DNA from 4 places in the Alkalibacterium indicireducens genome. Region 3 is predicted to be linked to each of the others. Evidence: riboswitches for the same ligand, from Rfam matches in the RefSeq annotation. Region 3 holds a riboswitch; each other region holds the start of a gene.

Region 1 (3,361 bases), on a different contig from region 3:
CATCTCCCACTTTCACTGGTGCTTCGTACCCATACGTTTAGAAGTGGGAGACTTCTTTCGGAATTACGTTAAAATCCCTCCATTTCAAAATGATAGTCTGCAATGTCTTCGGGTGTTGCCTTGTAGAGTTCATCTAAAAAGGCCACTTGAAAACTTGCGGGTGCATCGGTTTGTTCTTCAGCCCGCTCCCCTGCCAGGTTGAAGACTGATACGGCGGTCAAGGCAGCAATGAACGGTGTACTGGACGTCAGATAGATCGAAGCAGCTCCGCCTAGTGCACATCCGCCACCAGTGATTTTTCCGAGGAAATGGGACCCGCCCCGGCATGTAGCCACATATTCCCCGTCAGTGACCAGATCGATTTCTCCTGAAATGATGACTGCTCCGTCTGTCCAGCGGGCGATCGATACAGCTGCGGCTTTTGCTTCATCAACGTGATTGGTCGAGTCCACGCCTCTGACTTTAGATTCACCTTTCCCTCCTTCAAGATGCCATAATCCTGCAAGTGCGATTATTTCTGATGCATTTCCTTTGATGATGTCCGGTTTGTAATCCTTGAAAAGTTTCAGCATGGCTGTGCGCAGTTGGCCTATCCCGATAGCGACCGGATCCAGTACCCACGGTTTATCCTCTTTTTTCAAAGTCTTTACAGCTAGCGGAAGCGTCTCTTCATAATTTGGAAGCATCGTTCCCATATTGATGTAGGTGGCTCCTCCTGCTTTGGCCAGAAACTGACCTTCATCCGGGAGGTAGACCATGGCTGCCGATCCGCCTACTGCGATCTGTGTATTGGCCACAAGGTTGATCGTGACAGAATTGGTAATCGAACCGGCCATCGGGTTCGTCTCTTTGACGTCAGTGACTGTCTGTCTAATCTGTTTTCTGATTTCTTCAAGTCGGGTCATCTTTTCATCCTTTCGATCGACACAGAACAAAAAAGATGCTCAGTCGTCATGACAGGCATCATAAGGGAGTGAAATATGGTCAATTAATCCCTACGATAGTCTGAACTAACAGGTTCAAAGGGTCAGGCATAACCTTCTCAACTCGTCTGAGTCCCCCTTCAATTTAACTAAGCTATGCTTTTTTTGATCATGTCTTTAATCATTTCCTTAATCTAAATGAAGTGTAACATAAAGAACTGGACAGTATAAAGTAGAAGCCAATTATATAATAATAATGAAAAAGGGGATGGGAAAAAAGTCACCTTTTAGTAATAATTTATAAATCTGAGTAATTAAAAACACCGTCAAATCAAGGATCATTTTTCCTAGATTTGACGGTGTCTTCTAATTCAGCTAGTTATTTCCCAGCCCCATTCCCTAAAAGTGATTTAGTACAGTTCATAGACTGCGTCGAACAGGTCTTTTTCCTTATCGATTTGAGTCTTGTTCCCGATGACTGCCACAGAGCGGTTCTCAAGCACCGCCTGATACGCGTCAGCCAGATCATTTAATGACTGAGCGTCTGCAGATAGAATCTCTGCTTTCAGACGTCGGATGTCTTCACTGGTCAATCCTTGTTTGTATCTGGAGAAGGCCGTCATCCCTTTATTACGGGCTGATTTAGGCTGTTCCAGTGGACTGAGCGTCCCGATGATGTACTTCAGCAGTTCAGATTCCGACAGATCGATCGACTTGACGAAATCAGGCAGACCGGCGTAGGTTTCCAATGTCTTAGTGATGTTCGGATCCCGGTAGGAAGCTAGCGCAACATTGCCGTTTCGGCGATGCATATAAAGCGAGCCGTACGCGCCGCCTTTTACTCGGATCGTGTTCCACAAGTAGTCATATCTGAAGATAGTAGACAGAAGCTGAGTTGCTCCGTTAAATTCCAGGTGGTCCGTTGCGTCCGCAGCAACTGCGACATAGTTGACGTCCTGTGCGGTCACAAACGCTTCATTCTGCTTCTTACCTGCTTCATGGCTGACCGCTGCCCCTAGAGGACTGTCCTCCAAGTCTGCAAAGGCGTCTTTCAGTGCCTCTTTGACTTTAACACTCTGTTCTTTGTCTCCAATATATAGGGCATTCAGACGACGTTTGTTTAGTAGCTTGTCCAGTAAGGCTAATAGGTCAGTGCTCAGGCTAGACTCATTTTCTGATTTAAGCTCATCACGTGTCGCTTTCAAGTAATTGAACTGATCGATGCCGTTCAAGTGTTCACCCAACTTAGATAGAGGCTTCACTTGGCTCAAGGCACGGTTTGCCGCAATGACATGGGCTCTGAAGTTTACACGGTTCTCAAAATCAGAAATATAACTCTGGATCTGTTTCAGAATCTCGCTCTGATTATCGAAGCGAGTAGTCGTCATGATCTCTTTCATCAGATCAACGAGTTCTGTCAGCTGTTCACTCAGTGCCTTACCGCTCAAGACGAAGTAAGGGGTGAGCTTGCCTTCCTGATCTTCATATATCGTGACGGTTCCGTTGATGCCACCGGTGTGGGTATCCATTTCCGTCTGAAGGGCAGCTGCATCGTACTTATCGGTGTCCAGTTCACCAAGTAAATCACTCAGAAGACTCAAAGCAGCATAGTCATCTGCAGAAAAGTCACTGATGTCAAAGTAGAGACTGACATAATCGATGCCTGACGTGAACTGCTCGGAATAATAGAATTCCGTTCCGTCAAACAATGAATCGATGGCCAGAGGATAGTCCGGTTCGTCCGTTGTCAGATCGTCTCTTGTCAGCGTTGGAATCTTCTCCAGGTCTTCCGGTCTGTCCGGTGTTTCCTGACGTTCGATCAGCTGCTGCGTCTTGTCAACGATTGCCTGCAGCTCTTCCTCAGACAGTCCGGCTTTGAATTTCTGAAGACTTTCCAGCGTCTGTGCTTCCTGTTTGTCGCTCTTTCCAGGTTCAGCTTTCAGAATCAGTTCGACCCGGTGTGTATTATTCAGAAGTTTGCGTTCGATCAGCTTTTCAAAGTATCCGTCTTCTGCAAGCTCAGCCAGTTCTTCAAGGTATTTGGAGAACTGCAGGCGATCAAAAGGCGAATGGTCATACAGCCAGGTGCTCAAGGCATTGATCGCATAAATGACGCCACGCGGGTTGTCCTCAGAAATTACGGCTTCTTTTGTCTGGAAGGTAATCTTGTTTAAAGCAGCCTTTACTATAGCCTGGTCGAGTCCCTTGTCGACGATATCTTTAAGTGTGCTCTCGGTCACTTCCTTGAATCGGTCAAGATTCTTGCTGTCTGCATATTTGGCAGAAATAATGAAGGCTGTCGGATACCCGATATCTGCTACATCACTTTCGATATCTCCACCTATCTCAGCATCCAAAAGAGCTTTTTGAAGAGGTGCCTGACTGTGTCCGAAGAGGATTTCCTCCAGGACTTTCATGCCGTAAAGGTCCAATGTATC
Region 2 (3,361 bases), on a different contig from region 3:
AAGTAGGCATTTGCCTATATCTATGCTATACTGAAACTGTTAAGCACATAACGGGCGAACGTACATAGGTGAAATAAACTATAAAATCAAATGCTGTAACAAGCGTATTAGAGGTGGAAGATTGTGAGTAATATAAAGATTATTCCTCTTGGAGGAGTAAGAGAAAATGGTAAAAATCTGTATGTACTGGAATCTGGAGACGATATTTTCGTCTTGGACTGTGGACTGATGTATCCTGAAGATGAACTGTTCGGAATCGATGCGGTCATTCCTGATTTCAGTTATCTTGAAGAAAACAAAGACAAAATTACCGGAGTCTTTCTGACTCATGGCCATGAAGATGCAATTGGCGCACTGCCTTATTTCCTTGATACATTTAATGTTCCTGTATTCGGTTCAGAGCTGACTATAGCTTTAGCTAAGCTGTTTGTGGGTCAGTCTAATCTGTCGACATCCTTCGATGACTATCATGTGATCGATGAACACACTGAAATCGACTTTAATGGAACAACAGTCAAATTCTTCCGTACGACCCATACGATTCCAGATTCAATGGGAATCGCCGTTCATACAGAAGAAGGAAACATTGTCTACACCGGGAACTTCAAGTTCGATCAGAGTTCTCAGGACATGTACAGAACAGATCTTTCTCAGATCGCAGACTTAGGTAAAGAAGGCGTTCTGGCCCTGCTGAGTGATTCTGGGGACGCAGAAAGTCAGACTGAAAATGTGTCTGAGAAAAAAGTCCAGGAAGAAGTGCTTGATATCTTTCAGGATACCAGCAGCAGGATTATCGTGGCTGCAGTAGCAAGCAATATTTTAAGAATTCAGCAGGTTTTAAATGCGGCGCACAGTTCAGGTAGAAAAGTGTTCATCACTGGAAAGAACCTGGAAGCTATTCTAGAAACAGCCATGGATCTTGACAAGCTGACACTGCCTGATGAACATCTGATTGAACCTATCAGTAAAATCGATAAATATGATGACGACGAAATTCTGGTTCTCGAAACGGGATCAGCGGGTGAGCCAATCAAAACACTCAACCGTATGGCTACATCTAATCATGATCAGGTGAACATCAAAGAAGGGGATCTTGTGTTTATTGCTACCAGCCCATCTACAGCAATGGAAGTCATGGTAGCTGAGACAGAAAACCTGATTTATAGAGCCGGTGGGACAGTAGTCAAGTTATCCAGCAGACTGAAAGCGTCCGGGCATGCGACGCCTAATGATCTGCAGCTGATGATCAACCTGCTGAGACCGACTTACTTCATACCGATTCAGGGTGAATACAGAATGCTTGCTGCCCATGCAGACCTGGCAAATGAGACAGGAATCCCTTATCAGAATATCTTTATTTTGAGTAATGGTGACGTCGTTAGCTATGCTAAAAATAAAATGACACAAAGCGGACAGGTATCTGCAGATAATACACTGATCGACGGGATAGGTATCGGTGATATCGGGAACATTGTCTTGCGTGACAGACGTCTGTTGTCAGAAGATGGTATTTTCGTTGCAGTAGTTACAATCGACCGTAAAAAGCAGCGTATCGTGTCTGATCCTCATATCGTTACGCGCGGATTTGTATTTGTAAAAGAGAGTCAGGATCTGATTAATGAATCGACGGAAATAGTGAAGAGTATAGTCAAAAAAAATCTCAAGCATAACGATTTTGACTGGGGTTCAATCAAACAGGATATTCGTGAAGGCCTGAATAACCACCTGTTCAAGAAAACGAAGAGAAGACCGATCATTCTTCCAGTAATTATGGAAGTCAATCAGAACAGACGCTTTACGAGATAATTATTTTGTATATAATTAAATATCAGATACTGTACTAGGGGAGTCAATATATTGGCTGAGAGTGAACTGTGAGTTCAGACCCTTAGAACCTGTACGTTCATACGTGCGCAGGAAGAGTACTTAACTGAGATCGACAGATCAGAGTAGGCACAAGCGCGCTCTCATAAATGTCATAATCTCCTTCCCTAGTTCAGTAAACTAACTAGAGGAGGAGATTTTTTTATGCAGAACAGACAGTTGAGGATCTATCTTGAAGGGACTTTATTTGCCGCACTTGGGATGGTGCTCTCCTGGATTCCCTCAGGAATAGGGTCGTCATTCAGTGTTTCCTTAGGCATGATTCCGTTGACTTTCTACGCTATCAGAAGAGGTTTGGGGCCAGGGATATTTGCCGGTTTTTTATGGGGGATCCTTCATTTTGTTACAGGATCGGTATACATGCTGAATGTGTATCAAGTCATTATTGAATACACAATCACCTATGCGAGCATTGGGCTGGCCGGATTCTACTCCAAAGACATTCTTGAGGGGATCAGAAACCAGAAAGGAAAACGGGTAAACATGACTATCGTCGCTGCTGTTCTAGTTGGAGCTGCCGCTCGGTATTTCTGGCACTTTATAGCCGGCTGGATATTCTGGGGAGACTATGCTTTATGGGGACTCAGTGCCTTTACATTTTCTCTAGTCATGAACGGTCTGAGTATGATCTCGACCGCCTTAGTGACCATGATCGTATTGCTGATGCTGTATGACCGGTCTCCACTGATTTTTGTTCCTAAAGGGAAATAACTGTTGCCGGCTTAAGATAGTGGACAGGAGGTTACAGGCTAATGTACACTAAGATAAATAACATTACCTTAGTGTATGAAGGAGACCTGTATGACGATTTTAAGCACGATTTTCTGGGGGTTTATTTTTCTGAACTCGGCTTTAGCCATATTTACTGTGTTTAAAGAAAAGGAACGGGACATCGCAGCGATCTGGGCCTGGCTGCTGGTCATTACGATGCTGCCAGGTTTCGGATTTGTGATCTATCTGTTTTTAGGAAGAAAAATATCAAAGGAATCTATTTTTGATCTTCGAAGTCAGGACCGCATCGGGATGCCTCAGCTGGTCGAGTCACAGAAGAGTCTGATCGAATCAGAGAACCTTGATGTTCCTGAATCAAATTATCAGGATAAGACATTTGAAATGGTCCGTTTATTTCTGGAAAGTAATCAGGCTGTTTTAACAAAAGGCAATAAAGTAAGAATTATAAGTGATGGAGAGGAAAAATTCGACCAGCTCATAAGAGATATTGAGAAAGCAGAGCATCATATTCATGTGACGTATTATATCTTTAGAGGGGATAATATAGGTCTGAGACTCTTGAGGGCTCTAGAAGAAAAAGCGAAACAGGGAGTTGAGGTCAAAGTATTGTACGACCCGGTTGGTGCCCGAGTACTGGGCAAAGATTTCTTCAACAAACTGAGAACATACGGCGGCCATGCTGAACCGTTTTTCGGCTCGAAATTTTTCCTGATCAACCTGCGTCTAAACTATAGAAATCACCGGA
Region 3 (3,361 bases):
GAAGGGACGCTGGTCATGCCGTCTCAGACGGGTGACTGGAGCGAGCCGTCAAAATGGCAGTATCCGCCAGTCCCTGAAAGCTGGTGGGACACCATTCGCGAAACGATGCCGGCCTTTGATCCCGAAAAGACACCTTGCCCGTATATGGGTGTAGTGGCCAATCTGTTCCGTTCGTATCCGAATGTCAGAAGAAGCAGTCATCCGGCAGTCTCTTTTACAGCCTGGGGAAAGAACGCTGATCAACTCACGTCAGGTCACTCTCTGAACTTTGGACTGGGTGAAGGCTCGCCGCTCAAAAAACTTTATGACGAGAATGCCCTGATTCTGGCAGTCGGAACGGATTATGACACCTCAACGGCCATGCACTTAGGCGAATACCGTGCACCGAATCCGACACTCAAACCTGAAGGGACAGCCATCCTGGAAAAAGGTATCAGAGTCTGGCGGACATATGACGACATCGAATTGGATGAATATCAGTTTAGTGCCATTGGAAACGAGCTCGAGAAAAATGGTCTAGTTACAATCGGAAAAATAGGCAAAGCAGAAGCCAGACTTTACCGGGTCAGAGATGCGGTCGATCAGTCGACCAGACACTTTACGGCACTTAGAAAATAGACATAAACTTCTTAAGCAAAAGGGGAGAACCGAATGAGCACGTATTTTAAATTGGTTGGACTAGAGGATCTGGATACCCTTCAGGCTATCAGTATCGAGACCTTTACAGATACGTTCGAAAAAGACAACACAGAAGAAAACATGACAGATTACCTGTCCAAAGCCTGTACAAAAGAGAAGCTGAGTCAGGAGCTCGCCACAGAAGGGTCACGATTTTACTTTCTATATGCAGACGATGAACTGGCCGGTTATCTGAAACTGAATGCAGGAGAAGCGAGAACGGAAGACATCGATCCTGATGGACTGGAAATCGAACGGATCTATATCCGTACTGGATTCAAGCGCAGAGGGTTGGGGACGAGTCTTTTAAACAAGGCAGTCGAGACAGCTGAAGAACAGGGCTGCACGAGCATCTGGCTGGGTGTCTGGGAACATAACGAGCCTGCGAAAGCATTCTATAAAGCCAAAGGATTCAAGAAAGTAGGGAGTCACTCCTTTTTCATGGGGAACGACGAGCAGACGGACTGGATTATGCTTAAAAGCCTCAGTTAGACAAGGGGGGGCAGAAAACAGATGAAAGCAGTTAAAAATGTATTGTATTCTGTTCGTCAAATTGGTATAGTCATTGTGGTACAACAAAATTAAATACGGAAGATCCTGGGAGTCTCGAATTGGAGGCTGAGAGTGATGTATATCAGACCAGTAACCTGATCAGCGTAATGGCTGCGTAGGAAGTATCTTATATATTATGGCTCTTTCCTATGGTTTTTTTTCGTTAGGAGGAGTTTTTTTCATGCAGAAAAACTATGTCAACTACGGAAATTGTTCAGTCGGAAAGCCTGGTTCCACTTTGGAAATTACAGGCGCACGTTTCAATTTATCGCCGATGAGTGACGATTTCAAATCGATCATTTTAGGTGCGATCAAGCAGGTCGATCTATCGAAAGTCTGGGCACAGACCGACCATATTTCAACAGTTTACCGTGGGAAAGAAGAAGCGGTATTCGATGCACTGAAGGCTGCCTTTTTGTATGCCTACAAGGAAGGGGTTCATATGACTCTCGAATCGACTATTTCAAAAGGGTGTCCCGGAGATACGGACAGTGACTACACACTGGAACTTGACGATCCAAGAGTCAATCAGGCCGAAACAGAAGCAATCGATTTTCCGGTAATCGGGAAGTTTGCCCTTTACCCAATGGGCTCTGACAACTATATGGCAACTATTGCCAAGGTCGTCAACGAAGGGATCGATAGAGGTGTGGTGACAGGTTCTGGTCATTACGGAACGAATCTGGGTGGCAGCGCACAGGATGTCTTCGACTATCTGGAATATGTGTCGCACACAGTCGGCAGTGAAGTCAGTCACTACATCAGTCAATTCACCTTGCACTGTAACGTACCGGAGGGAGAAATCTAATGAACAGAAAACCATTAAGTCTTCGCGACTATTTGTTGATGTCTTTGATTGCCGTCGTTTTTGGGATTGTCTTTTTAATGGCTGTATATGCGGGAACTGCTTTGACTGCTGTACTGACACCGATGGGACTCGGCATACTCGGCTATGAACCCTTTTATGGTATCTGGTACTCGGCAGCCCTTGTCACGACCTACATGATTAGAAAGCCGGTAGTCGGTGTTGTCACTGAAGTGGCCACTGCACTCGTGCAAATCCTTTTAGGCAATATGTTCGGAGCAATCGTACTGATCTCTGCTTTTATTCAGGGCATGGGTGTCGAGCTGGCCTTCTTCGCTACTCGCTATGAAAAATACACTTACAAAGTATCGATGCTGGCTGCCGTAATCACCACACTATTGTCCTTTGTCTGGACAGGGTACAGAGCCAACTATCTGGCTATGAACTGGGGTATCGTCCTGTCGATTTTCGTCATTCGTCTGTCGAGCGCCTTGTTTTTCACCGGTTTCGTGGCAAAATGGTTGTGTGACAAGCTTAATGAAGCCGGTGTACTGAATCATAACCTGAAAGAAAGTGACGCCGTTGAATGAACCCGTTCTATCCATAAAGAATCTGACATTTGAAATAGACGGAAAACAGCTGATTGACCAAGTCAGTCTTGATATTCAACCGGGTGAGACCGTCCTTCTCTGCGGGAGAAGCGGCAGCGGGAAAAGCACCCTGGCTAACTTGATAAATGGGTATTATCCCGAATACGGCGGAAAGCAGGCTGTTGACCGACTTGCCATAAAAGGAGAGGACATAAGCAGACTGTCGGTAGTCGAGCGTTCAGATAAAGTACAGACAATCTTCCAGAATGCCCGGCTGTCTTTTTCCATGCGGACGCTGAGAGAGGAAATGGTCTTTTGTCTGGAAAACAAACGCAAAGCTGTAAGCGAGATAAATCAGGTGATTGAGCAGAAGGCCGCACTATTCGGTCTGAGAAATCTGCTGGACCGCTCCTTTGATGATTTGTCCGGCGGGGAACTGCAAAAAGCCGCCTTTATCTGTGCCTCGCTGACTGACGTGCCGCTCTTCATTATGGACGAACCTTTTGCCAACATGGACGATGAAACGGTTGAGACTTACATGAGCTACATCAATGAGCTGACTGCCAGTGGTAAAGCGGTTCTCATAATCGATCATCATGTCAAAAGATGGGCTGATGTAGACCGCTGGCTTCTGATGGATGCTAAGCAGCAGCTGACCGATTTGTCCGAACTGGCAGATCAAGAGTCACGAATCAGACGCTTGATGGCTGAAGGCATCTGGCTTGATGAGCTTGAA
Region 4 (3,361 bases), on a different contig from region 3:
TCCGCTTTGAAACCACTCTGTATCAGCATATTCCCATCGTAGACGAATCTGGAGAGGTTGTAACCGACCACTTCCTTCTTAAAGTGACCGATGTGCACATCGATCCAGCCGTATATGATTCTGAGAAGGAATATATCCTCCCCGAACACCTTGAACCAGTGGCTCGATTGTCTGGAAATGCCTATTCTGAAATAGGAAAAGTATTTACCATTGTTCGGCCACAGAACTGATTGAGCATTAGTCAGATTTATCTCGCTGATTCTGAATGTAAATTTTCCGATCAGCTGAACTGCCTGGCACAAATGTGATGAACGCTGGTATTTATACACACTAGAGATCAAAAAAAAAGCCTCAAGAATATCCTTTCCGAGGCTTTTTTAGTGTGTTATTTAGAAGAAACAGAACCGATTTCTGCGCCTTTTTGGGTTTCTCCAGTAGTTGACAGGTCATAATCTCCTACTTGATCCATGTTGGTGAAAACGATGATGACTGTGTTTTCTTTACCGGCAGCTTTCAGGCCTTCAAGGTCTACTGTAGAAATTTTAGTTTCCGGTGTAACCGTGTCGCCTTCTTTGACTAAAGTGTCAAATGGTCCGCCTTCAAGTTCTACAGTGTCGATACCGATGTGAATCAGAACTTCTATGCCGTTATCCAGCTCAAGTCCAACTGCGTGCTGAGTCGGAAAGACACTGACAACCTTACCTGAAGCTGGTGAATAGATGTCGCCATCGCTTGGTACAACACCAAACCCGTCTCCCATCATTTTCTGTGAAAAGACCGGATCATCCACTTCATCGATTGGAATAACTTTTCCATTAACAGGGTTGCTTAATACGACTTTCGTTTCTTTAGGTTCATTCCCTTTTCCTTTTAAAAAGTCAAATACTCCCATATTTCTCCCTACTTTCTTAATATTTTGTGCTGACAGTATACATAATTTCCTATACGTATTCTATAAATAATAGTAACACATCCTAGTGTAAACAAAAACTAAAAAGATTTTGTGATGAATTCTTCATATTCTTATGGTTTTTTAACGCCTGTTTTTGTTAAGATGGAAGAGTTGAATTTAACTAAAAGGAGATATGACTGTGTTATTAGAATTAATAAAGTCCATCATACTGGGCGTAGTACAAGGAATTACAGAATGGCTCCCTGTCAGCAGCACCGGACACATGATCCTGGTAGACGAGTTTCTCATACTTAATACTACTGACGAATTCAAGGAAATGTTCCTTGTAGTCATTCAGCTGGCTTCCATTATGGCGGTAGTTCTGCTTTATTTTAAAAAACTTAACCCCTTTGACTCAGGTAAAAATGATCTGCAGAAAAAAGAAACCTGGCATATTTGGTACAAAGTACTTATCGGTATCATTCCTGCAGGAGTATTCGGCATACTGTTTGAAGATGCCATCCATGACCTTTTCTATAACTGGATTACAGTAGCAGTAGCCCTCATCATCTATGGGGTCGCATTTATCGTAATAGAGAAACGTAATGAAGGAAAGATTCCAACTATAGCAACTTGGGAAGATTTAAATTATAAAGTCGCCCTCATGATTGGTTTCTTTCAGGTGCTTGCTCTGATTCCAGGTACATCCCGTTCAGGTGCAACTATTGTCGGGGCCATCCTTATTGGAACAGCCCGTCCGATTGCTGCTGAATATTCTTTCTTCCTGTCCATACCCGTGATGATGGGTGCAAGTCTGATCAAACTGCTGGGTTTCGGCTTTACTTTCACATTAGAAGAATTGCTCATTCTGATCGTCGGCTGTATTGTATCTTTCCTGGTATCAATCTTTGCAATCAAATTCCTAATGAACTATATCCGTCGAAATGACTTCAGCTCATTCGGCTGGTACAGGATAGCTGTAGGTTTCGTCGTCATCGGATACTTCTGGCTGATTGGGTAAATCATTTAGTTCTGTTCCTTTTTTCTTGCGATACGAGGACACATATGCCATAATGACTTTGAAAGATAATTGAATATCTCTTTCACTAGGGGAGCCGCTGACGGCTGAGAAAAGCAATGCTTTGACCCTTGGAACCTGATCTGGTTAACTCCAGCGTAGGGAAGTGGAGCTTAGATCATTATGTATGGAGTGTTTTAAACGACTCTCCAACGTTCATCATGACTTTTAAGTTATGCCGCCCTGCAGATTAGCAGAGCGGCTTTTTTTGCAGTCAGATAACTTAAATATATTGATGAAGTTAAATGCGTAGATCCATTCCCATTCTTCTCGCGCCCTTCACTTCCTGTATCAGTCCGCTTTTCTCAGTCGGTGTTCTTCTTGTTCGTCTTGTTCTTTTGGTTCGTCTGCCCGTCAGCTATAGTTCTTTTAAGCAGAGACCATAAAGTCCGCAAATTGTAATTACCATACTACTGGAGGCTAAACCATGTCATTTACCGAAGAATTAAGGCAAGAAGCTGATTCAATATTCCAGTCTATTTTCAGACATCCATTCGTACAAGGAATAGGATCTGGAAAGCTTGAAGCTGAACAGCTTATACACTATGTCAAACAGGATTTTGAATACTTAAATACCTTTAATCAAGTATACGGTATAGCTATTTCAAAAAGTGTACTTAGAGAAGATATGGCAGTTTTTAACAATCAGATCACTTTTATTCTGGATGCTGAAGTACATCCTCACACTAATTTCTGTCAGGTAGCTGGTGTCAGATACGAAGATTTGCAATACGAACCTCTAGCACCGTCTGCCCATCATTACACCCGTCACATGCTTGATGTCGCCCAGCGAGGAAGTTTTGGAGAGATCCTCGCTGTTCTGCTCCCTTGTCCGTGGACGTATCTGGAAATCGCTCATTACCTTAAAGAGAATTTTTCTATAGATGAGGCTCATCCTTTTGCTGAATGGATTTCCTTCTATGCAAAAAATGAAGTGGATACGATTATCAATACATTCAGAACACGTCTTGATGCTTATGCCGAAACAGCTTCTGACACTGAGAAAGCCATCATGAAGGAAGCTTTTGTCAAAAGCTGTCAGCTGGAATGGATGTTCTGGAATATGGCATATGAGATTGAAAAGTGGCCGGTCTGAGTAAGCGTTCTGAGTGAGGAAACAGGTGGAATTGACTTGGTCAGCTAGTTTACGACCCTACTCGAGGTCGAGATTGTAATTGAGTGTGTTCTAAGACTCATCATACAGCCTACTCATCCAATCCAAAAGCTAAAATGTCCATACCCATACACTAAATTTCTAATTTGAGTATAGAAAAAGCCGTCAAATCGAGTGGAAATTTCCCTGACTCGATTTGACGGCTTTTATTTTGACTAATCAGCACATGATGAAACAACCTAGAATTTTTCATATCACTGAATAAGGAATCCTTTTA

Evidence for each region. Region 3 has a riboswitch for thiamine pyrophosphate ahead of ABFX15_RS09690 (YkoF family thiamine/hydroxymethylpyrimidine-binding protein). Riboswitches for the same ligand answer to the same signal wherever they lie in the genome.
Region 1: another riboswitch for thiamine pyrophosphate. It lies ahead of thiM (hydroxyethylthiazole kinase); the one in region 3 lies ahead of ABFX15_RS09690 (YkoF family thiamine/hydroxymethylpyrimidine-binding protein).
Region 2: another riboswitch for thiamine pyrophosphate. It lies ahead of thiT (energy-coupled thiamine transporter ThiT); the one in region 3 lies ahead of ABFX15_RS09690 (YkoF family thiamine/hydroxymethylpyrimidine-binding protein).
Region 4: another riboswitch for thiamine pyrophosphate. It lies ahead of tenA (thiaminase II); the one in region 3 lies ahead of ABFX15_RS09690 (YkoF family thiamine/hydroxymethylpyrimidine-binding protein).

What each region holds. Positions count from the first base shown of each region.
Region 1 covers NZ_BAAADA010000058.1:7,417-10,777, forward strand. The annotation lists gene thiM (hydroxyethylthiazole kinase) at 69-905, opposite strand; TPP riboswitch at 976-1,073, opposite strand; gene ABFX15_RS04000 (insulinase family protein) at 1,334-3,361, opposite strand, start outside.
Region 2 covers NZ_BAAADA010000078.1:5,340-8,700, reverse strand. The annotation lists gene ABFX15_RS04970 (ribonuclease J) at 124-1,806, shown strand; TPP riboswitch at 1,833-1,938, shown strand; gene thiT (energy-coupled thiamine transporter ThiT) at 2,029-2,595, shown strand; gene cls (cardiolipin synthase) at 2,686-3,361, shown strand, end outside.
Region 3 covers NZ_BAAADA010000172.1:1,877-5,237, forward strand. The annotation lists gene ABFX15_RS09680 (AAC(3) family N-acetyltransferase) at 1-618, shown strand, start outside; gene ABFX15_RS09685 (GNAT family N-acetyltransferase) at 652-1,170, shown strand; TPP riboswitch at 1,266-1,370, shown strand; gene ABFX15_RS09690 (YkoF family thiamine/hydroxymethylpyrimidine-binding protein) at 1,412-2,038, shown strand; gene ABFX15_RS09695 (ECF transporter S component) at 2,038-2,625, shown strand; gene ABFX15_RS09700 (ABC transporter ATP-binding protein) at 2,618-3,361, shown strand, end outside.
Region 4 covers NZ_BAAADA010000139.1:195-3,555, reverse strand. The annotation lists gene ABFX15_RS08300 (flavin reductase family protein) at 1-230, shown strand, start outside; gene ABFX15_RS08295 (PTS sugar transporter subunit IIA) at 386-892, opposite strand; gene ABFX15_RS08290 (undecaprenyl-diphosphate phosphatase) at 1,086-1,913, shown strand; TPP riboswitch at 1,991-2,092, shown strand; gene tenA (thiaminase II) at 2,398-3,066, shown strand.